DNA from 4 places in the Bacillus paramycoides genome. Region 3 is predicted to be linked to each of the others. Evidence: riboswitches for the same ligand, from Rfam matches in the RefSeq annotation. Region 3 holds a riboswitch; each other region holds the start of a gene.

Region 1 (5,897 bases), 1.6 Mb from region 3:
AATTGCATTCGATCTTGTATGTAATAGGTTCTTCCGTCTTTTTTTAAATAGTGTTGTTGGCAAAATTGGTTTAATACATATAAAAGATGGCGGTAGCTGACATTTAAATATTCCGAGACCTCGGTATGTTTTTCTGTATAACTGTTATTTTGTTCTGTTAATAGAATAAATGCCGCTAAACGGCTTTCGAATGGATAACTATTATTTTTAGCATAACTTTCTGTTCGGGTAATTGTTTTTTTACCGATAAATTTGCATAGTTTCTGTAGAAAGGTAGCATCTTGTAACAAAAGATGCTGACAATCTTTAAGAGGAAGCGCTAAGCATATACAATCTTCGATTACTTCCACCGTTTTCGTGACGGATTCCACGCCAATTAATCCTAATTCCCCAATGAACGAAGGTGCTTGAATAAAGTTAATTAAGGAGATCTTTCCGTTTTTGTGACTCATATATATTTTTGCTTTCCCGGAAATTAAGTAATAAAGATAAGGAACATGAACCCCTTCATTACATATCTTTTCTCTCTCCTGAAAGGAATGTAGTTCAGCATACGGTAAGATGTCAAAAGAAAAGAGAGTATGGAAGTTGTAAGTTTGTATGTAATGAGAGATTTCTTCGCTATTTTTGCTGACTTTCATATTTTCACCTCATACTTAGTATGAGATATCTCCTATTATTTTTACAAGAAAGAATGATACGATTTACTTAAATTTGTTTTTGTAGAAAAGAGAGTGTGAGGGGTTTATGAAAAAATACAAAACACTATTATTTGATGTAGATGATACATTGTTAGATTTTCAAAAGGCGGAAAAAACGGCGTTACGTATGCTTTTTGAAGAGAAAGGGATGTCTCTAACTAGCGAGATTGAAGCGCAATATAAAAAAATTAATAAAAGTCTTTGGACCGCTTTTGAAGAAGGTGAAATAAATCGTGATGAAGTCGTAAATACACGATTTTCGATTTTGTTTAAAGAATACGGGGAAGAAGTAGATGGGATATTATTCGAATATAATTATCGCAACTACTTAGAGGAAGGGAATCACCTCATACAAGGTGCATTTGAATTTATAAATCAAATTCAAGGAGAGTATGATTTATATATAGTGACAAACGGTGTTTCTAAAACGCAAGATAAACGTTTGCGTAATGCAGGATTACATTCAATGTTTAAAGATATTTTTGTTTCTGAAGATACAGGTTATCAAAAGCCAATGAAGGAGTATTTTGATTATGTTTTTGAGCGAATTCCTAATTTTTCTCCTGAAGAAGGGCTCATTATTGGGGATTCGTTAAGCGCTGATATTAAAGGTGGATATGTAGCGGGAATTGATACTTGTTGGTTTAATCCAGAAAAGAAATCAAATCATAGCGAGATTATGCCAACATATGAAGTGCAAAATTTTGAAGAATTATATGCACTGTTGAAGCAGCATGTGTAATAAAAATAGGCAGTGGAACTTTTGTCCCTACTGCCTATTTTTATGCGTTTGTAGCTTCGCTGTTTTTAGGAAGTGGAAATGTATTACCAATCGCTGCCGCTCCAAGCATTGGTAATAGTAAATTGAGCGGGAAAAACATGAGTAGTAGTAAGGTTATAGCAATTGGTTTTCTTAATGCATAGCTTGAAATTGCTGTCGTGACGATGGCTACCGAAGCGATTGGATCTATCGGGATAATGGACGCTATCGCATATCCAATACTAGATCCAGCAAATATAATGGGGAAAATATGCCCGCCGCGCCAACCTGTATTTAAACAAACGGCAGTAATACATAATTTTAAAACACCTGAAAGAAGTAGTACCCAGAAGGATAAATGGCTCCATTCCACGACTAAATCTTTTAATTGATGTTCTCCTGAAAATAACGTGTACGGGAGAAACGTTCCTGTAATTCCTAATAAAATACCACCAATAATTCCAAGTGCTAGTTTATATTCTTTTAAGGGATGGATTAATTTCTCTAATGTGAATTCTAATTTGAAATAAAAGAATCCAACTATAGCACCGATACTAGCAAGTGGTAGAAAGGCAATCCATTCGTTAAGAGAAAGAGAACCTTCTCCGAAATCAACGATAAAGGATCCGCGATTATCGAATTTACTAAGTAATAAATAAATGGAAAAACCAGCGAAAGTAGTAGCTAAATATACAATTGCTTTTTGTCCTTTAGAAAATTCATTAATTTGGTCACCCTCATTTTCATTTGGAGCTAAATAACCGAATAGCGGCGCATTAAAAATTACACTTAAAGTAGCACCAATTCCAACCTCTGTTAGTTCATTCATTCCCTTTAAGGCGAATGTAAAACGATCCCCTACCCATGTACAAAGTCCACCAATAATGCCAACAAGTGCTGCTTCAGGACCTAAGCTAGCTCCAAAGATTAAAACGATAATCGCAGTTAAAGTAGCTTTATGTACAAAGCGGTATTCAATTCTACCTGTTTCTTTGTATTCACCCATCACTTCTGGCATAAGACGTGGATATGTGCCGAAATACTTTTGAGTTAAACCAACGAGAATACCACCGATAGTTGTGACGCAAATAGTGTAGTAAGGGGGAGAAGCGAAAATAGTAGGTAAGTACTCCCAAATAAAGTGAATGCCGATATTTATTGTAACTAAAAATAACCAGACTGTTGCTCCTACTATAGAGCCTAAAAGAGTGCCGTATAGGACGAGTATATAGTGCATGTCCTTTGTGTTTGTCATGTTATACCTCCGTTATGTAAGTTGTAATGTTAAAAGGATTAAATATGCTACTTTTAAATGAATATGTATAGTATTTTTTTGAGAGGGTGACTTATTCAATATATTGAGGTCTCGTGAGAATTTGAAATGTATACGTTAAACTACTTATTTAATTCTATATAGTAATCAGGGGTTTTGAAAGGTCTTTTTCACATAGATATGGAATATATTTCTTTTGTTATGCATGTTAAATTCTTCGTAATTAATTTAGAACATTCAGACAAACTGATTGACATTAGGAAATTATTGCTATAAAATCAACGGTAATTGCATAGTCTTATCAAGAAAAGGTGGAGGGACAGGCCCGATGAAACCTTGGCAACAGCCGTATAACGGAATTGTGCCAAATCCTGCAGGTAATAATCCTGAAAGATAAGAAAGAGCCTTTAGAGCGTGTTTTCAAACTGCTCCTTTCTTGTTTTCAGGAAAGGAGCAGTTTTTTATTTTGTATAAAAAGAAAGGAGAATGAGAGATGGGAGAATCATGGGGAAAAGGGACAATTTGTGTGCAAGGTGGCTATACGCCAAAGAATGGTGAACCGCGTGTTTTACCGCTTTATCAAAGTACAACGTATAAATACGATACTTCGGATGATTTAGCAGCCTTATTTAACTTAGAGGCGGAAGGGTATATATATACGCGTATTGGAAACCCTACTTTAGCTGCATTTGAGCAAAAGCTAGCGGATTTAGAGGGTGGTGTAGGAGCTGTTGCAACGGCTTCTGGGCAGGCTGCTATTATGCTTGCTGTTTTAAATATTTGTAGTAGCGGAGACCACTTGCTTTGTTCTTCCACAGTTTATGGCGGGACATTTAATTTATTTGGAGTGAGTTTGCGTAAGCTTGGTATTGATGTTACATTCTTTAATCCGAATTTAACTGCTGATGAAATTGTGGCCCTTGCTAATGATAAGACGAAACTCGTTTATGCAGAATCGCTAGGAAATCCAGCGATGAACGTTTTAAATTTCAAAGAACTTTCAGATGCAGCGAAAGAGTTGGAAGTGCCTTTTATCGTGGATAATACATTAGCAACTCCTTATTTATGCCAAGCATTTGAACATGGAGCAAATATTATCGTTCATTCTACGACGAAATATATTGATGGTCATGCGAGTTCGTTAGGCGGCATTGTCATTGACGGAGGGAACTTCGATTGGAAAAATGGGAAATATCCTGAACTAGTTGAACCGGATCCAAGTTATCACGGCGTAAGTTACGTTCAAAATTTTGGTGCAGCAGCTTATATTGTGAAGGCACGTGTTCAATTATTAAGAGACTACGGAAACTGTATGAGCCCATTCAATGCCTATATTAGCAATATCGGTTTAGAAACACTGCATTTACGAATGGAGCGTCATAGTGAAAATGCTCTTGCAGTTGCTAAGTGGCTTGCTAACCATGATCGTATTGAATGGGTGAATTATCCAGGGTTAGATAGTAATGAAAATTATTCGTTAGCACAAAAGTATTTGAAGAAAGGTGCTAGTGGGGTTTTAACATTCGGCATTAAGGGAGGATTAGAAGCAGCGAAAGAATTTATCGCAAATGTAAAACTAGCAACTCTCGTAACGCATGTAGCTGATGCGCGAACTTGCGTTATACATCCCGCTAGTACAACGCATAGACAATTAAGTGCTGAAGATCAACGTTTAGCTGGCGTTACATCAGATTTAATTCGTTTATCGGTTGGTATAGAAGATGTTTCGGATATTATTGCCGATTTAGAAGCAGCGTTAGTCGGAGGCAAACAACATGCCGATCATAATTGATAAAGATTTACCGGCTCGCAAAGTGTTGCAGGAGGAAAATATTTTTGTAATGACGAAGGAGCGAGCAGAGACACAAGATATACGGGCCTTGAAAATTGCTATATTAAATTTAATGCCTACAAAGCAAGAAACAGAAGCGCAATTACTTCGTTTAATTGGCAATACACCGTTGCAATTAGATGTTCATTTACTTCATATGGAATCACATTTATCCCGTAATGTAGCACAGGAACATTTAACGAGTTTTTATAAGACATTCCGTGATATTGAGAATGAGAAATTTGATGGACTGATTATTACAGGAGCACCAGTTGAAACCCTTTCTTTTGAAGAGGTAGATTATTGGGAAGAGCTTAAACGTATTATGGAGTATTCAAAAAAGAACGTAACATCTACGCTTCATATTTGCTGGGGGGCACAGGCTGGTTTGTATCATCATTATGGTGTTCCAAAGTATCCTCTTGAGGAGAAAATGTTTGGTGTATTTGAACATGAAGTTCGTGAGCAACATGTGAAATTGTTACAAGGGTTTGATGAGTTATTTTTTGCCCCGCATTCTCGTCATACGGAAGTACGAGAGAGTGACATTGGAGAAGTGAAAGAGTTAACGTTATTAGCAAACTCTGAGGAAGCGGGTGTTCATCTTGTTATTGGGCAAGAAGGAAGACAAGTGTTTGCGCTCGGTCATAGTGAATATAGTTGTGATACGTTAAAGCAAGAATACGAACGAGATCGTGACAAAGGGTTAAATATTGATGTGCCGAAAAATTATTTTAAGCATGATAATCCAAATGAGAAACCGCTTGTAAGGTGGAGAAGCCATGGAAATCTATTATTCTCTAATTGGCTAAATTATTACGTGTATCAAGAAACCCCTTATGTATTATAAAAAAAGATTGTGTAACACGTGGCAACGTTTTCTTTGCAATGGTTAACTTATATTTTTCCGAATGTTCTAAAAACATTGTTTTTCAGATTTTTTACTCATATAATTTCATCTAAACACAATTTTTGAGGGGTGGACAGTATTATGAAAGAAATTCAAGTTGGTTTATTAGGTCTTGGGACAGTTGGTAGCGGTGTAGTTCGTATCATTACAGATCATCAAGAGCGACTCATACACCAAGTAGGTTGTCCTGTAAAAGTAAAGAAAGTACTAGTACAAAATATTGAAAAAGAGAGAGAAGTAGAGGTACCTTCTACTCTATTAACGCAAAATGCAAATGAAATTTTAGATAATCCAAATATTGATGTTGTCATCGAAGTGATGGGTGGCATTGATGATGCAAAATCATATATTTTACAAGCTTTACAAAGCGGGAAGCATGTTGTGACTGCCAATAAAGATTTAATGGCGTTACATGGAGCGGA
Region 2 (5,897 bases), 2.2 Mb from region 3:
TACATTTCCCCGTACATAACGATTCTTTTTACGATAATGTCTTCCAAACATAAGCATAATAAATGCAAAAATGAGACCACCTGGTTCAAAATGTCCAAGTATCATATCAAGAAAAAGACCGAATCCAAATATGATGAGGAGCATCCCCATTAATTGTGTTTTTGAAAAATGTTTCTTCATTTCAGCTCCCCCCTTCTTGTCACATATACATAGAAGAAAAGGCATTGCTTTCCAACACCTTTTCTCCTATCACTATATCATAAGCCTGTTTTATAATATACTACTATTATTTTGTTAACGACACATCATTTTTTTCCTTCATTTCACGCTCAAGCTTTGCAATCTTCATATCAAATGTGTCACGTTCATGTTCCTCATTCATACGAGTTTCTAAGTCGCGAATATGATCCTCAATTTCTTCAAATCGTAAGAATGGATTATTTTCATCCATTTTATGCATCGCAGTATTCATACGGCGATTTGCATGCGCCATATTTTCACGTGCCATTAATTCCATACGCTTTGCGTGCATTTCTTTTAATTTATTTTTCATTTCAGAAAGACGACGCTCTAACTCATCAATTTGCTCTACAACACCTGCATACATTTCTTCTAATCGAGTTACTTGCCCTTCATAATAAGCTACTTCCTCTAAGGCACGCTCATGTAGTTGTAGTTCGCCTGCTTCTTGAGCAATGATTGCTTGCTTTGATCTTTTATTAACGAAATATCGCGCTTGCTCAAGTTCACGAGCAAAATTAGATTTTAATGTTTTATGACGCTGAATTAACTTCTCAATTTTTGTTATTTCACGCTCACTATCGCGTAAATACTGGTTTAACATAGCGATTGGGTTTTTTCTTTCTTTCTCATCTAATACATTATGAAAATCTGCTAAAATTGCATCGCGTACACGTCCGAATAAAGATTGTTTCATTATAATCTTCCTCTCTTCTACTTTATAAATTTGATTTATTTTATATTAGTTTTTCATTAACTTGTTCCACTCATCTTCAAAGTTGCTATATGGTTTAGAACTTTCTGGAGCAGAATCAACAACTACATCTTTTTCTTTTTTCCACTCACGGTATCCGTAGTATAAAACTACTAATGCTGCAATACCGATTAATGCTGGGGAATGAGAAAGGGCGATGGACAAGCCGATTAAACCAACAATACCCCAAGCTAACTTTCCAAAAAATGATTGTGCTCGCACAAATGATTTATAGCTCCAGTACACAACTCCTGCTCCAATTGCGAATCCTATAATACCAGCAAGACTGCCAAGAGCAATTAAAGCTAAAATACCAGCCGCGATAAACGCTAGAAATTGTTTCATCTTGTGCTTGCCTCCCTTCGATTTGATACTCTTATCTTAACTATTTTTTCTTTTTTCCATAACGAGCTTAAGAACCGTTTTTGACTCAGACTTAAGACCGAGTTGCATTCAGCCTTTTGTAAAAACATACGGTAGGATAGAATCATTCACTCTTTTTCCGCACATAAAAAGCCGCACAGAGAACATTCTCTGTACGGCTTTCGTTACAATTCATAAACTTCATTTTCATTATGCTGTTTTATCATACTCTTTCTTTCCCGCTACTTTAGAAAACCTCGGGAAACCAATTAATATAGAAATGATTCCACATACTCCAACTAAGATCGGATAAAACGCATATGGTAACAATTCAATCGGAGATAACGCCGCAAACCCTGCTGCCGTTAACATTTGCGCACCATACGGAATTAATCCTTGCACACAGCATGAGAAAAGATCTAATACACTCGCTGATTTACGGGGATCAATTTCATATTGATCTGCAATGTTTTTCGCAAGCGGACCTGTAAAGATAATAGAAATCGTATTATTCGCTGTACACATATTCGTCATACTTACTAAGCCAGCAATACCGAACTCTGCTCCTTTTTTTGAACGAATGTTACGAGTTAAAATATTCATTAAATATTGAATGCCACCATTATATTGAATCAGTTCGACCATACCGCCAATTAAAATAGCAAGTAGTACTAACTCCATCATACCGCCCATTCCAGTCGTTACACTTTTAAAGAAACTCTCTAACGTGTAACTGCCATCTAAAAGACCGATAACGCCAGATAGTACAGTTCCACCAGTTAACACAATAAGTACATTCCAGCCAAGTAATGCTGTAATAAGTACTCCTGCATACGGTAAAATCTTTATCCAGTCAAAGCTATGCGCTTTAATCTGTGTGTCGCTTCCTAAAGTAACGATTACTAATAATACAATTGTAATAATAGCCGCTGGTAATACAATTAAAAAGTTCGTTTTAAACTTATCTTTCATTTCTGTTCCTTGCGAACGTACAGCTGCGATTGTTGTATCTGAAATAAATGATAAATTATCACCAAACATCGCTCCCCCAACAACAGTAGCCATCGTAAGTGCAATGGAGATATCAGTTTGCCCACTAATACCTACAGCAATTGGTGCTAATGCAGCTATTGTTCCCATTGAAGTTCCCATCGCTAATGAAATAAATGCTCCTATAACAAAAATTCCAGCTACGATAAATCCTTGCGGTAAAATGGATAACGCTAAGTTAACTGTAGAATCAACGCCGCCCATCCCTTTTGCTGTTTCAGAAAATGCTCCTGCTAGGACAAAAATTAGAACCATAATCATAATATCTGGGTTCCCTGCACCTTTAGCAAATCGTTCTACTTTTACATTAAAACTTTCTTTACGATTCATTGCTAAAGCCACTCCTACAGCAATTGAAATTGCTACAAGTATCGGCAATTTATAGAAATCACCTGTAATAATTCCAGAACCAATAAATAGCGCCAAAAATATCCCAAGTGGTAATAAAGCCAAACCATTTCCTCTCGTTTCTTTCAAAGTACCATCTCTCCCTAGTTTCAACCTTTTTCTAATGAATAATAAAAGACCTCTTCCAATGAGAAGAGGTCTTATACATCTATAAGAAACACTCTTCTCATCTTTCAAGCACATGCTTGCTGGATTTGGCACAGCACTCTGAAATCGAGTCCGCTGCCGAGGCATCGTAGGGCCAGTCCCTCCGCCTCTCTTTATAAGAAGGTTTCATATTTATTTTTTAATAATAATTTCTTCCCTAACTTTACTCGCTTACAAAACAAAAGTCAATTATTTTTTGTATAGATTTTTTTGGTAATTATACAAAAATTTGAATACAACAATCATTTTAACTTTTTGATTTCTTCTTCCAATATTGAAATCCAATAAAATTCACAATTTTTTATTGCATCTATGATCCATTTCGTAGTGTACCAAGCCAACTCATACTCTTCTTTTGTAACATCGCCACTTTTATAAGCATCCTCTAGCTCATCTTCATCCAATATATACATTTTACCGTTCGGTAATAACACTACATCTAAATATAAATCATCAAAATACGGTAAACCACGTTCGTCTATTTTATATTCTTTCGCCACATCGATATAATATTGTACTAATTCTTTTTGATCATCTAACATAGCGGTAATCGCAAAGTTTTTCCCGTCTATGAAATACTGAATCCACGTATACCGATTGCCAGCAATACAAAGCTCTTTTCCATCATATTCTTTACAACTAGGTTCTCTCACCTTTTTTATTTCTAATATTCCTAGCATCCCCTCTTCTATTTGCTTAACCGTATAATCCCTCTCTATTAGTCGCTTCCACGAAGAACCGTCACCATATTTACGTTTCATTTCGTCTGCTCCCTTTCTATATAGAAAAGCCCCCACATATTATGTGAGAGCTTGTTCAAATTATAATTAAGCTGCTTGCTTATTAGAAATTTCTTTCAAGTAGGCTTGTCCTTTTTCAGCGTCATACTGACCTTCCCACTTAGACATAACTACAGCTGCTAAAGAGTTACCTACAACGTTAACTGCTGTACGAGCCATATCTAAAATACGGTCAATACCAGCGATAAAGGCTAAACCTTCAGCTGGAATACCTACTGTACCAAGTGTCGCTAATAATACAACGAATGATACGCCCGGTACACCCGCAATACCTTTTGATGTAAGCATTAATACAAGTAATAATGTAATTTGTTGTGTAATAGATAAATCAATACCGTACATTTGCGCTAAGAAAATAGCTGCAATTGCTTGATATAAAGTTGATCCATCTAAGTTAAATGAATAACCTGTCGGAATAACGAAAGATGTAATTGCCTTTGGACAACCGAACTTCTCCATCTTCTCCATGATTTTTGGTAAAACTGTTTCTGAACTTGCTGTAGAGTATGCTAAGATCAGTTCGTCTTTTAAAATCTTAAAGAATTGGAAAATGTTAATTCCAAATATTTTCGCTGTAATTCCTAATACGACTACAACGAAGAAAATCATTGCTCCGTATACTACAATTAATAATTTCCCTAATGGAATTAATGAAGAAAGACCAAATGTAGAAACTGTAACTCCAATTAGTGCAAACACACCAAATGGTGCAAATTTCATAACTTGGTTTGTTACATAAAACATTGCATCAGCTACACCTTGGAAAAATTGAAGAACCGGTCTTCCTCTTTCACCAATTGCCGCTACACCTAAGCCAAATAATACAGAGAAGAAGATAATAGCAAGCATATCTCCGTCAGCTAATGACTTCACAATGTTCGTTGGAACAATATTTACAAATGTATCTGCAAATGAATGACTTTGTACTTGCTCTGTCGTATGTGTATATTTCGAAATATCTGTCTTTGTTAACTGCTCCATATTTACGCCTTTTCCTGGTTGGAAAATATTCGCAATTAATAGACCAACAATAATTGCAATTGTTGTAATAATTTCAAAGTAAATAATTGTTTTTCCGCCTAGTCGACCTAATTTTTTAACATCGCCAACACCAGCAACCCCAACAACAATACTTGCTACAACAATCGGTACAACGATCATTTTAATTAATCGGATAAAAATATCACCAATTGGTTGTAAATAACTCACCACTGCCGGATTGCCAAAGAAAATCGCCCCAACTGCAATACCTAGCGCAAGACCAATTAATATTTGCCATGCAAGTCCTATTCTTTTCATATTTGTTGTAACCCCCTCTTCGATGTGTCACTCTATCTCTCATTCTATCTCTATAAAACTCGAAATTAAGAGTATTACATATTATTCGACAATTCACTACATTTTGTCCCTGTTAAAAATCATAAATCAAAAAATTAAATCTGACAACAAAATAACTTTTCCTGAACACAAATAATTTTCTTGACAAAAAAAAACCTCATGTCAGAAAACCTAACATGAGAACGATTCCTCATTAGTATTTTAAAGGGTTTTCAACTTAAATTTCACTATATAAAACCGCTATTTTTCCCTTTATTTAACAGATAAAATCTAGAATACACCTTTGTTGCACAAACTAAAAAAATAAAATCACCATTACAATTACTGTTGAAAAATGCTAAATTCCGACAAAACTTAGCAATTTTATAAAATTTTCTTTACATTATGATTACAACGATAGACACTCTTCTTCTTATGATATATAACATTCATAGGGAAAGGAGTTAGACAACCATGAAAAAGAAATTTGCAGCGTTTAGCGTTTTAGCAGCAGGAACATTTTTTGTTTCTCCGCTACTTTCACCCGTATATGCTGAAACGAATCAAGATAAATTATCTAATATTCAATCTGAATTAGAAGGAAAACAAAATGACTTACAAAATAAATCAGCTGAGAAAGAACAAATAGAAAAAGAAATTCAAGAATTACAAAAGAAAATCGATGACTTAACTACTTCTATTAATAAAAACGAAGCTGAGTTAAACGATACAAAAAAAGAAATTAGTAAAACACAACAAGTAATAACTGACAAAAAGAAACATATAGAGCAATTACAAACAAACATAGATACACGTCA
Region 3 (5,897 bases):
CAAGACCTAATGCACACGGACAAGCGATAACAAGTACTGCTATCATTTTCTCAAGTGCTCCGCCAAAATCACCTGGTGTAACAAAGATCATCCACACTGCAAATGTGATAATAGCAATTACAACTACAACCGGCACGAAAATACCTGAAATTTGATCTGCTACCCTTTGAATAGGAGCTTTTGAACCTTGAGCCTCTTCTACTACTTTAATAATTTGAGCTAATGCAGTATCCCTTCCTACCTTAGTTGCTTTCACTTTTAAAAATCCATTTTTATTCATTGTAGAACCGATTACTACATCCCCAATTGTTTTATCAACTGGAATGCTTTCACCTGTTAACATCGATTCATCTATTGCTGACTTTCCTTCTACAATTTCTCCATCTACCGGGATTTTTTCACCAGGCTTTACATAAACGATATCACCAGCTACTACTTCTTCGATTAAAATTTTCATTTCTGTTCCATCTCGTACAACTGTAGCTGTCTTTGCTTGTAAACCCATCAACTTTTTAATTGCTTCTGATGAACGTCCCTTTGCTTTTGCTTCAAATAATTTACCTAAAATAATTAGTGTAATAAGTACCGCGCTCGTTTCAAAATATAAATCTGTCATATGTTCCGAAGAACCGATAGATTGAATGCTTAAATATACACTATAGAAATAGGCGGCCGACGTTCCAAGTGCCACAAGAACATCCATGTTAGCACTTTTATTACGTAACGCTTTATAGGCCCCAACATAAAATTGCCCACCAATAATAAACTGAACTGGCGTTGCAAGAGCTAGTTGCACCCAAGGGTTCATAAGCATATCAGGTAAATAAATAAACGATGTAAATGAGAAATGACTTACCATTGCCCAAAGTAACGGGAATGATAAAATAAACGAAATGATAAATTTCTTCTTTTGTCGCTCAATTTCTTGTAAGCGATGATCAGTTGATCCGTCTTGCTCATCTGATTTCACTTCCAATTTATATCCTAATTTCGTAATTGCACTCTTCATTTCATTTACATTAATTTCATCAGGATTAAAATCTACTGTAGCCGATTCCAAAGCGAAATTTACTGTCGCTCCGTTCACACCTTGTAACTTATTTAAACGCTTTTCTACTCTATTCGCACATGCTGCGCATGTCATCCCTGAAACAGTAAACTCAGCTTTATCACTTACAATTCCATATCCTAACGATTCAACTTTTTCCTTAAATTGTTGCGGATTTGTTTTTTGAGGATCATACATTATTTTTGTTTTTTCAAGTGCAAAATTTACATTTGCATCATGAACACCGTCTACTTTTTTCAGACCTTTTTCAATTCTATTCGCACATGCCGCACATGTCATTCCTGATATTTGAAGATTGGCCTCTTTCTGTTCATTCATGTCTCTCACCTCTATATACCCTTATGAGGTATAATTATTAGCAAAATAAATCGTACTTTCTATAAAGTACGATTTATTTCCATATCTAAAAAATAATTATTGAACATCGTATCCTTGATCTTCAATTACAGCAACGATATCTTTTAACGTTACAACTGATGAGTCGATAGTAACTTCAACAGTGCCTTCTGCTAATTGAACCTTCACTTGTTCAACACCGTTTAGTTCTTTCACACTGCTTTCAATAGAATTTACACAATGTCCACAAGACATACCTTCAACTTTTAATGTTAACTGTTCCATTTAAAATCCTCCTCTTGTTTCTTCATTGTTTGTTAATCACAATTACATCTTACCATACCCCCCTAAGGTAATCAATGGTTTTGTATCATGATTTTTCAATTATTTTCTAAAAGTTTATTTTACATACACTTTTTCACATCAATACCCCGAAACCTTATATGAAAGTAAACAAAAAACAAGCCAGTTACATACTAGCTTGTTTTTACGCTTTTGAAAAACGTTCAAATACAGTCATTAATTCTTCAATTGCTTCGTCACCATTGCCATCTTTAATAGCACCTGAAACGCAATGACTTGTATGGTTTTTTAATACACCCATTCCTACTTTTTTCATCGCTGCATTAATCGCTGAAATTTGCACTAAAATATCCACACAATAGCGATCATTTTCAATCATATTTTGAATACCGCGGACCTGTCCTTCAATTCTCTTTAATCTATTTATAATTTGTTCTTTTTCTTTTTCTGATCTATGTGTTACCGCTTCATGCTCTTTATGACCCATATTATCACCTTCTTAAAGTTTCTCTTCATCCAATAAAACAATTGCTTTTACGAGTATACCAATTATAGCATTAATTATCTATGTATGATACCCCATATGAGTATATTTCCGCTCTAAGCTTATTCTTAACAATTTATTAGCTTCTCAGTCTCAATTTTCATGATACCCTTTCCTTTTTCAAAAAAACATTACATTCTCCATCAGAACTTAATAAAGTAAAATGTTTATTCACTTTTGTGCTATGTTCTTCAACTAAAGCCTCCATTAATGTACATTCCCTAACAATTTCTCGTTGCAAATATAAAAGGGCTACCTTAGTAGCCCTTAATAAAATAATTAATTTTCATCAGTTATAAAATACGTAGTTGTAAAGAGTACAATTTCTTAGTTTTCAAAGTTATTCTTTTACAGGAATAACAGCACCGTTATATTCCTTATTAATAAAATCTTCAATTTCTTTCGAATGCAATACTTCTACAAGTGCTTTAATTTCTTTCTTATCTTTGTCACCTTTACGAACTGCAACTACGTTTACATATGGAGAATCCTTACCTTCAATCGCAATTGCATCTTTTCTTGGATTTAATTTTGCATCAATTGCATAGTTAGCATTAATTAAAATAGCATCACCTTCTTTATTTTTATACATTTGTGTTAATAAACCAGGCTCAATGTCTGTTTTGAATTTCAAATTTTTCGGATTTTCTGCAATATCTTTTACGGTTGCTTTTACAGGATCTATACCATCTTTAATTTTTAAAATACCTTCTTTTTGTAAAATCGCTAAACCACGTCCATGATCAGTAATTGCATTACTCATAATAATTGTTGCACCATCTGGAAGCTCTTTTAGATTTTTATATTTTTGAGAATATAAACCGATTGGTTCAATGTGTATTTTTCCAGCTACTTCAAAATCATATTTTTTGTCTTTCATTTCTTTCTCTAAGAACGGAATACCTTGGAAATAATTTACATCTAATTCTTTATTCGCCAATGATTTATTTGGTAATACGTAGTCTTGGAATTTTTTAATTTCTAGTTCTACACCTTTTTTCTCAAGTAATGGTTTTGCTTTTTCCAAAATAACTGCATGAGGTACATTAGAAGCACCAACAACAAGCTTATCTTCACTTTTTCCTCCACAAGCAGCTAAACCAAAAATTGTCGTTGTAATAAGTCCTGATAGTAATAGTTTTTTCATGTTGTAAACACCCTTCTTCTTTTATGTATTTATTTATTAATTCACGCTGTAACAAATCAATAATCCATTTTATTAGAACAACACTAGGACATGCACAAATTGGTTCATTGATTTTCACATCGTTATTCCTCCTGCACACGGACTGTATAAATCGCTCTATTTTCCCTCAGAATAGTCTTCACTCACATTTGAACAACAAAAAACCTTTCTGCCCTTAGAATGAGCAGAAAGGTTTGTATGCATATATCGATACTATCCCTTTCTCTCATCTCTCAAAGCATTTGCTTTGCAGGAATTAGCACCATTTCAATGTAAAAATTGATGGTTGCTGGGTTTCATAGGGCACAGTCCCTCCACCTCTCTGGATAAGAGAAATCAGATTTAATTTTCATCTGATTCGAAATCTATTAAATTATCTATATTTTATGAATTGAATTTTATCAACATAAACTCGTTATGTCAATAATTGTTTATGAAAAAAACTTCAATCACAAATATAAAAGTCTCAATCCACACGTATAAATTGAGACTTCTTTCTTCCTATATATAATTATTGCTGATCACATACTTTTGTATCATTCACTACTGAAGTTCCTTCAACGGTTACCGTATGAAAACAGTCATTTACACGAACTGTCACAACATTATCTTGCCGATCAATAACGTGATATTCATTAAAATTTTTATTTAGAGCACTGCGAATTTGTTCTCCCTCATAAATTGGAATGCCATGTGATAAAACCCAAATAAGCCCAGCGATAGCGAGAATAGTTTTCATACGATCTACCTCCTTGAGAATATAGTGAACTTTTAATCCGTTCTTTTAGCTCCACTAATCATAAATGGAATGAACTAAGCCTTTTTGGAAATAAGTTCATTTCGTCTATTTTATGTTTATGCTAATTGTGACCGAATTGTGACAACTTTTTGTCTCTTTAGACGAAAAGTTGAAACAAAACTTTCAAAAAGGACAATTCTACTTGAACAAACGAAAGGCTATGGAGAATTTCCCCATAGCCTTTCGTTTGCATTTTATTAGACAATCATTCCAAATTATACGTGACTAATAAATCTTAACCCTTTACTTAAAGAAGTCGGCACAACAGATGCGTGATTCTCCCCTTCAGCTTCATAAAACGTAAATCTAAACTGATCATGTTTTACTTGGAAAAGGCGCTCTGATAATTCATTTGCCCCTACAACCATATGCTCTCGTTCTAGTGATCCAACTGTAAGGAACACTCCCGTTTCAAACTTGGCACTGTTTAATTCATTTATAAAATTCTCTTCTTTTTCAAGAACAGATTGATTATTCCACCAAATAGACGGACTACTAATAAAATAATTTTGAAAAGCATTTGCGTTTGTGAATAGTATATGTAAAGCAAATAAACCACCTAGTGAATGCCCAAATAACGTTTGTTTTCTTTTATCAATCTCATAATTCTTTTCAATCTGCGGCTTTAATTCTTCTTCAATAAAAGTAAAGAAATTATTTGCTCCTCCTGTTTTAGGCCACGGTTTACCGTCTGGTTTTAAAGGCGCATCTTTTGAAATTACGCTAGGCGTAAAATCATAGCATCTTTCTTCACCTGAAAATGCCCCTTCAATCGGATAACCAATACCTACTATAATGGCTGGTGAAACACCTGTTTTTTCTGCCCTAACTGATTGTATTTTAACCGCTTCATGGAATGTTTGAAAAAAGGCATTGCCATCTAATACGTATATAACAGGATAGCCTGACTCTGGTGCTGGTTGCCTCGGCTTTGAAATATAAATTTGATATTCCTTACTTTCTATTTTCGAATACATTTTCCACTGTTCCGTATTAGATGTTATAATCTGCTGTTTTTCAATCGTAGTATTCATCTTATATCCCCCCTTTTTAACTCATTACATATATTTCAACTTTCTCTTCTTGAAGTCCAACGCTATCGTACCCAAAACAAACAGGAGACCCATTATACGGATCAATCATGACACGCGCATCAATATGAAATACTTCTTTTAACACTTCATTTGTTATGATTTCTTCTGGGATACCAGTTGTAACGATTTCCCCTTCCTTCATTGCAATAATCTCATCTGAAAACCTTGCTGCATGGTTAATATCGTGTAGTACCATTACGACCGTACAATTATGTTCTTTATTTAACCTCTCCACAATTTGTAATACATCTAATTGATGAGACATATCAAGATATGTTGTTGGTTCATCTAGTAGTAACACTTCTGTCTCTTGTGCTAAAGCCATCGCTAGCCATACCTTTTGCCTTTGACCACCAGATAGATTTGCTATTTGTCTCGTTCTAAATTCAGATGTTTTCGTTATATCTAAGGCCCAATCAATCATCTCTTTATCTTTTGAAGTTAACTTATTTACGTTATTTCGATGTGGATAGCGTCCATAAGAAATTAATTCTTCTACTTTCAGCTCTCCTGGTGCAATTGGAGTTTGCGGAAGTAAAGCTAACTGCTTCGCAATTTCTTTCGTT
Region 4 (5,897 bases), 570 kb from region 3:
TACACCACCAGTAACACTAATCGCTTTCGTTGTCGGCCCCATTGCTCCCGCAACGTATACTTCCTTCCCGCTTTCATTGACCGCTTGCTTCGCTAAACGTGCTGCCTTCTCATTTAGTTCCTCGTCTAAATGAGACAACTCATAATCACTTAATACAATATTTGTCGCCCCAAATGTATTTGTTTCAATAATATCTGCTCCAGCTTCAATATAAGCTTTATGAATCTTTAAAATGACATCAGGCCTTGTTTCTACTAAATATTCATTACAGCCTTCGTACTCTTCTCCTCCGAAATCTTCCGCAGTTAAGTCCTCTTGCTGAATCATTGTTCCCATTGCACCATCTAATATTAAGATGTTATTTTGTAATTTTTCTTCTATACATTTCATCAATTAATACCTTCTTTCACTTCTTGCTTTTCTCTCACATATTTAACGAGGTGTTCTGTAATTTCATATTTTAGAAATGGTGTAATAAGATAAATGCCGTTAAAATATTTCATCGCCGCATCGATCAACTCTTGAGAAATACGAATCCCTTCCTCAATTGCTGCCTCTTTCGTTTCATGTCCATCCATTCTCTCTCTTACTGCTTCAGGTAAAGTAATACCTGGCACCTCAAAATGAAGAAAATCTGCATTCCGTTTACTTATTAATGGCATAATCCCAATAAAAATAGGTTGTTCTAAATGCTTTGTCGCTTCATACACTTCTTCAATTAACGCGATATCATAAATTGGCTGCGTTAAGAAATATTCTGCTCCAGCATCTATTTTCCGTTCCATTCGCTTAACCGCTGCTTTTAAATGTCTTACATGCGGATTAAACGCACCTCCTACTGAAAACCTTGTTGCTGGACCTATTGATTTCCCTAAAATGGAGCGCCCATCGTTCATTTCTTTAATCATTTTAATGAGCTCAATAGAGGACAAATCATATACAGAAGTGGCACCTGGAAAATCACCAACGCGTGCTGGATCACCAGTTAAAGCTAACACTTCTTCCATGCCTAACGCTGATAATCCTAGTAAATGAGATTGTAGTCCGATGACGTTATGGTCTCTACACGTTAAGTGCGTCAATACCGGAATATCGTGTTTCGTTAATAATGCACCCATTGCCATATTCGAGACGCGAGGCGATGCTAATGAATTATCTGCTAGAGTAATAGCATCTGCTCCAGCTCTTTTCAATGCTCTTGCGCCTTCAAAAAAACGCTGTGTATCTAACGTTTTTGGTGGATCTAATTCCACTACTACTGTCGTTTGTTTTTTGGCTTTCTCTGCTAAAGTAATATGAGCTTTCGAACGTTTCTCATGCGTATGAACTACTTTCGGTCTTTGAATCGTATCTTTCTCTATTACAGGCGTAACATGTAAAGTGGCACGTTTCATGCTTTCAATATGTTCTGGCGTAGTGCCACAACAACCACCCAATAACCGAATACCTTGCTCAATAAATTTCGGTGTCATCGCTTCGAAATAAGCTGGACTTCCCTCATATACGTAACGTCCCTCCACATAATTCGGGAGACCTGCATTTGGATATGCTGACAAATAACCATTTTGCGGGATCGATATCATTTTAAAAGCTTCCGTCATATGAAGTGGCCCTAGTTGGCAGTTCAATCCAACAACATTTGCACCATAATCTAAAAGCTGTTTTAATATTTCATTTACATCATTTCCATTTTGAGTCGTACCTGCCTCATGTAACGCTAATTGCGCTACAATTGGAATATTCGTTTGTTTTCGTAACACCTGAACGGCATGAAGTAATTCAAACTCATCATAAAAAGTCTCTAATAGTAATCCATCAACCTGTTCTTCTAGTAAAGCACTTGCCTGCTCAAGTAACATAAATTCTCTTTCCATATCAGTTGTCGTAACAGCTCCGATATGTTTCATACCACCAATTGTTCCTAAAATGGCATTTCTGTCTGTAACAGATGCTTTCGCCAGTTTTACTGCTGCTCTATTAATTTCAGTAACTTGATTTTCTAAACCATACATACGTAATTTCGCTTCATTTGCTCCGTACGTATTTGTTTGAATTACATCTGCCCCAGCAGCTACATATTGCTTATGAATCGATATAATTAAATCCGGATCAGATATATTCAATTCTTCAAAACTACTTTGCAAGCCATGTGAATGTAATAACGTTCCAACCGCACCATCACCTATTACAATTCCTTTTGATAATAAATCTAGTAATTTCACCAATCTCCCTCATTTCTATCAATATAAAAACCCCCTCTTCATTTTGAAGAGGGGGACATAATCGATCCTCCTCTTATTATGCAAAACATTCGTTTTGCAGGTATTAGCACCGTTTCAAACATTTCGTTTGAAGGTTGCCGGGTTTCATAGGGCCTTTCCCTCCACCGCTCTCAATAAGAGTTTGTCTTTATTATTTTATTTATGTAGCTAAAAGGAAATGCGTTCCCCTTTTAACAATGTTTGTTAATTTTTCAATAAATTTAGCACGCACAAATGCAAAAGTCAATGACACTTGCGGAAAAATAAAAATTATTTAAAATAAAGTTGCAATTCAATTATCTTTTGTTGTAAAGTTAAAAATATAATAAAATTTCATACGAACATTCTTATCTAGAGAGGTAGAGGGACTGGCCCTATGACGCCTCAGCAACCATTAACATTTGTTAATAAGGTGCTAATTCCAGCAAATTGTGAAAGATTTGACAGATGAGAAGAAGACTCTATTCAAACCGAAAGCCTTCTTCCTTAGAAGGCTTTTTTTATTTTACATTCACTTAATTGTTAATTTAAAAAGGAGGAATTTTCACATGTCAACTATTGAAACAAAACTAGCACAAATCGGAAACCGAAGCGAAACTACAACAGGAACTGTTAATCCACCTGTTTATTTTTCAACTGCCTATCGTCACGAAGGAATTGGTAAATCGACTGGCTTTGACTATTCACGAACTGGCAATCCAACTCGCGGCCTGTTAGAGCAGGCAATTGCAGACTTAGAACACGGTGAACAAGGATATGCCTGTAGTTCAGGGATGGCAGCTGTTCTCCTCGTCCTGTCCCTATTCCGTTCTGGAGACGAACTTATTGTATCTGAAGATTTATACGGGGGCACTTATCGATTATTTTCTGAGCACGAAAAAAAGTGGAACGTTCGATGTAGATACGTAAATACACAGTCTATTAAACAAATTGAGCAAGCTATCACAACTGAAACGAAGGCTATTTTCATAGAAACTCCAACTAATCCATTAATGCAAGTTACTGATATTGCTGCTGTCGCAACTGTAGCGAAAAGACACGGACTACTTCTTATCGTAGACAACACGTTCTACACACCTTATATACAGCAGCCATTAACAGAAGGCGCGGACATTGTAATTCATAGCGCAACGAAATATTTAGGAGGACATAACGATGTACTAAGCGGACTTGTCGTTGCAAAAGGAAAGGAACTTTGTGAGGAAATCGCTCATTATCATAATGCATCAGGCGCGGTCTTAAGCCCATTTGATTCATGGCTATTAATTCGTGGTATGAAAACATTAGCGCTTCGCATGAGACAACATGAAGAAAATGCAAAAGCAGTTGTCGCTTATTTAAATGATGAAGACGGTGTGACAGATGTATTTTACCCTGGAAGAGGCGGCATGATCTCATTTCGTCTAAAAGATGAAACGTGGATTAATCCATTCCTACAATCTTTATCCTTAATTACATTTGCTGAAAGTCTCGGTGGTGTTGAAAGTTTAATGACATATCCGGCAACACAAACACACGCTGATATTCCTGAAGAAATTAGAACAGCAAACGGTGTATGTAATCGTCTTCTTCGATTTTCTGTCGGTATTGAAAATAGTAACGATTTAATTCAAGACTTACAGCAAGCCATTAAACTTGTAAAAGAAGGTGTAAGAATATGAGTTATTCTATAGATACACTTTTACTACACAACCAATATAAACATGACTCACAAACAGGAGCTGTTAACGTTCCCATTTATAATACATCAACATTCCACCAATTTGATGTAGATACGTTCGGGAAATATGACTATAGCCGCTCTGGTAATCCAACTCGCGAAGCGCTTGAAGATATTATCGCTTTATTAGAAGGCGGAACAAAAGGGTTTGCATTCGCATCAGGAATTGCAGCGATTTCTACTGCATTCCTCCTCCTTTCACAAGGTGATCACGTACTCATTTCAGAAGACGTATACGGAGGGACTTATCGAATGATAACTGAAGTTCTCTCCCGTTACGGTGTATCACATACATTTGTTGATATGACCAATTTAGAAGAAATAAAACAAAACATTAAGCCAAATACAAAACTCTTTTATGTAGAAACACCCTCTAATCCACTTTTAAAAGTTACAGATATTCGTGCTGTTTCTAAACTTGCAAAATCTATTGACGCCCTTACTTTTGTTGATAATACATTTTTGACACCACTATTCCAGAAGCCACTTGATCTTGGCGCCGATGTCGTTCTTCATAGTGCCACAAAATTCATTGCCGGTCATAGTGATGTTACTGCAGGATTAGCGGTTGTAAAAGATGCCGAACTCGCTCAAAAACTTGGATTTTTACAAAATGCATTCGGCGCTATTTTAGGTCCGCAAGATTGTTCTCTCGTCCTTCGCGGTCTAAAAACATTGCATGTACGTCTTGAGCACTCAGCTGCTAACGCCAATAAAATTGCACACTATTTACAAGAGCACAATAAAGTTCAAAACGTCTATTATCCTGGCTTACAAACACATCTGGGATTTAATATTCAACAATCTCAAGCTACATCAGCCGGAGCTGTCCTATCTTTCACTTTACAATCAGAAGACGCACTCCGCCAATTTTTATCAAAAGTTAAATTACCTGTCTTTGCGGTTAGTTTAGGAGCTGTCGAATCAATCCTTTCCTACCCAGCTAAAATGTCACATGCAGCACTATCGCAAGAAGCTCGTGATGAAAGAGGTATTTCGAATTCATTACTTCGGTTATCCGTCGGCCTTGAAAATGTTGGCGATTTAATATCCGATTTTGAAAATGCCCTTTCTTATATAGAAGAACCTGTAAATGCATAGAGAGAAAAGAAGATATGAAATGAAGCTTTCATATCTTTTTTTATGCTGTTTCGTATAGTTCATAAAAAAACAAAAGAGCACCATCTATTTTCAAGCAATAAATTAATTGATATATTAAAAAATAAAAAGGGGCAAAAATAATGGATACTTGTGCAGATGTCTTAATCGTTATCGATTTACAAAATGGAGTATGTTATAGCGAAGAACATTTATTTGACTTACAAAACTTACTTACAAAAGTAAATAAAAGAATTTCTTCATACAGAGAATCAAATAAACCAATTCTTTTCGTTCAACATTGTGATGATGATTTAGTACCTGAAAAAGAACTTTGGGCTATTCATGGTGATTTAGATGTTCAAGAACGAGATTTTTTTGTAAGAAAAACACATGCCAATTCATTTTATAAGACAAACTTAAAAGAGGTTTTAGATCAATTATCTGTCCATCGTATTGAATTTTGTGGTGCCCAAACAGAGTATTGTATGGATGCTACGATTAAATTCGCTCATGGACTAGGATACGAAAACTTCATGGTCCAGAAAGCAACCTCTACGCTAAATAATCCATTTATGTCCGCAAAAGAGACAATTAACTTTTATGAGAATATATGGAACAACAGATTTTTAAAATTGATAAATGATGAAATCTAGAATACATAACTAATGTCTTGGTAATTCTAAGATTTATCAGCTATATTCGAACATTTCATTTTCACCATAAAGAAGCTGATTACATTCAGCTTCTTTTCTTTTAACCTGTTTTATATTCTATATATAACATTATAATTCCTTTGTCATATTATTTTAAAAATT

Evidence for each region. A riboswitch is a leader RNA that binds a small molecule or an ion and turns the genes downstream of it on or off. The one in region 3 is predicted to bind S-adenosylmethionine.
Region 1: linked by a shared signal. The riboswitch ahead of AAG068_RS26975 (bifunctional O-acetylhomoserine aminocarboxypropyltransferase/cysteine synthase) and the one ahead of metQ (methionine ABC transporter substrate-binding lipoprotein MetQ) in region 3 are both predicted to bind S-adenosylmethionine.
Region 2: linked by a shared signal. The riboswitch ahead of AAG068_RS07235 (Na+/H+ antiporter NhaC family protein) and the one ahead of metQ (methionine ABC transporter substrate-binding lipoprotein MetQ) in region 3 are both predicted to bind S-adenosylmethionine.
Region 4: linked by a shared signal. The riboswitch ahead of metI (cystathionine gamma-synthase/O-acetylhomoserine thiolyase) and the one ahead of metQ (methionine ABC transporter substrate-binding lipoprotein MetQ) in region 3 are both predicted to bind S-adenosylmethionine.

The regions. Positions count from the first base shown of each region.
Region 1 covers NZ_CP152427.1:5,182,585-5,188,481, reverse strand. Annotated here, with positions in the region: gene AAG068_RS26990 (transcriptional regulator YeiL) at 1-641, opposite strand, end outside; gene AAG068_RS26985 (YjjG family noncanonical pyrimidine nucleotidase) at 748-1,443, shown strand; gene AAG068_RS26980 (chloride channel protein) at 1,484-2,716, opposite strand; SAM riboswitch class I at 3,030-3,134, shown strand; gene AAG068_RS26975 (bifunctional O-acetylhomoserine aminocarboxypropyltransferase/cysteine synthase) at 3,228-4,526, shown strand; gene metA (homoserine O-acetyltransferase MetA) at 4,510-5,415, shown strand; gene AAG068_RS26965 (homoserine dehydrogenase) at 5,557-5,897, shown strand, end outside.
Region 2 covers NZ_CP152427.1:1,387,891-1,393,787, reverse strand. Annotated here, with positions in the region: gene liaF (cell wall-active antibiotics response protein LiaF) at 1-180, opposite strand, end outside; gene AAG068_RS07245 (PspA/IM30 family protein) at 287-937, opposite strand; gene AAG068_RS07240 (hypothetical protein) at 983-1,339, opposite strand; gene AAG068_RS07235 (Na+/H+ antiporter NhaC family protein) at 1,568-2,884, opposite strand; SAM riboswitch class I at 2,979-3,084, opposite strand; gene AAG068_RS07230 (DUF402 domain-containing protein) at 3,205-3,723, opposite strand; gene gltP (glutamate/aspartate:proton symporter GltP) at 3,790-5,061, opposite strand; gene AAG068_RS07220 (murein hydrolase activator EnvC family protein) at 5,554-5,897, shown strand, end outside.
Region 3 covers NZ_CP152427.1:3,558,636-3,564,532, forward strand. Annotated here, with positions in the region: gene AAG068_RS18265 (heavy metal translocating P-type ATPase) at 1-1,387, opposite strand, end outside; gene copZ (copper chaperone CopZ) at 1,484-1,690, opposite strand; gene AAG068_RS18275 (metal-sensing transcriptional repressor) at 1,893-2,195, opposite strand; gene metQ (methionine ABC transporter substrate-binding lipoprotein MetQ) at 2,593-3,399, opposite strand; SAM riboswitch class I at 3,662-3,771, opposite strand; gene AAG068_RS18285 (hypothetical protein) at 3,950-4,177, opposite strand; gene AAG068_RS18290 (alpha/beta hydrolase) at 4,453-5,271, opposite strand; gene AAG068_RS18295 (ABC transporter ATP-binding protein) at 5,288-5,897, opposite strand, start outside.
Region 4 covers NZ_CP152427.1:4,129,702-4,135,598, forward strand. Annotated here, with positions in the region: gene metH (methionine synthase) at 1-390, opposite strand, end outside; gene AAG068_RS21365 (bifunctional homocysteine S-methyltransferase/methylenetetrahydrofolate reductase) at 390-2,222, opposite strand; SAM riboswitch class I at 2,293-2,402, opposite strand; SAM riboswitch class I at 2,606-2,715, shown strand; gene metI (cystathionine gamma-synthase/O-acetylhomoserine thiolyase) at 2,810-3,922, shown strand; gene metC (cystathionine beta-lyase) at 3,919-5,082, shown strand; gene AAG068_RS21380 (cysteine hydrolase family protein) at 5,223-5,735, shown strand.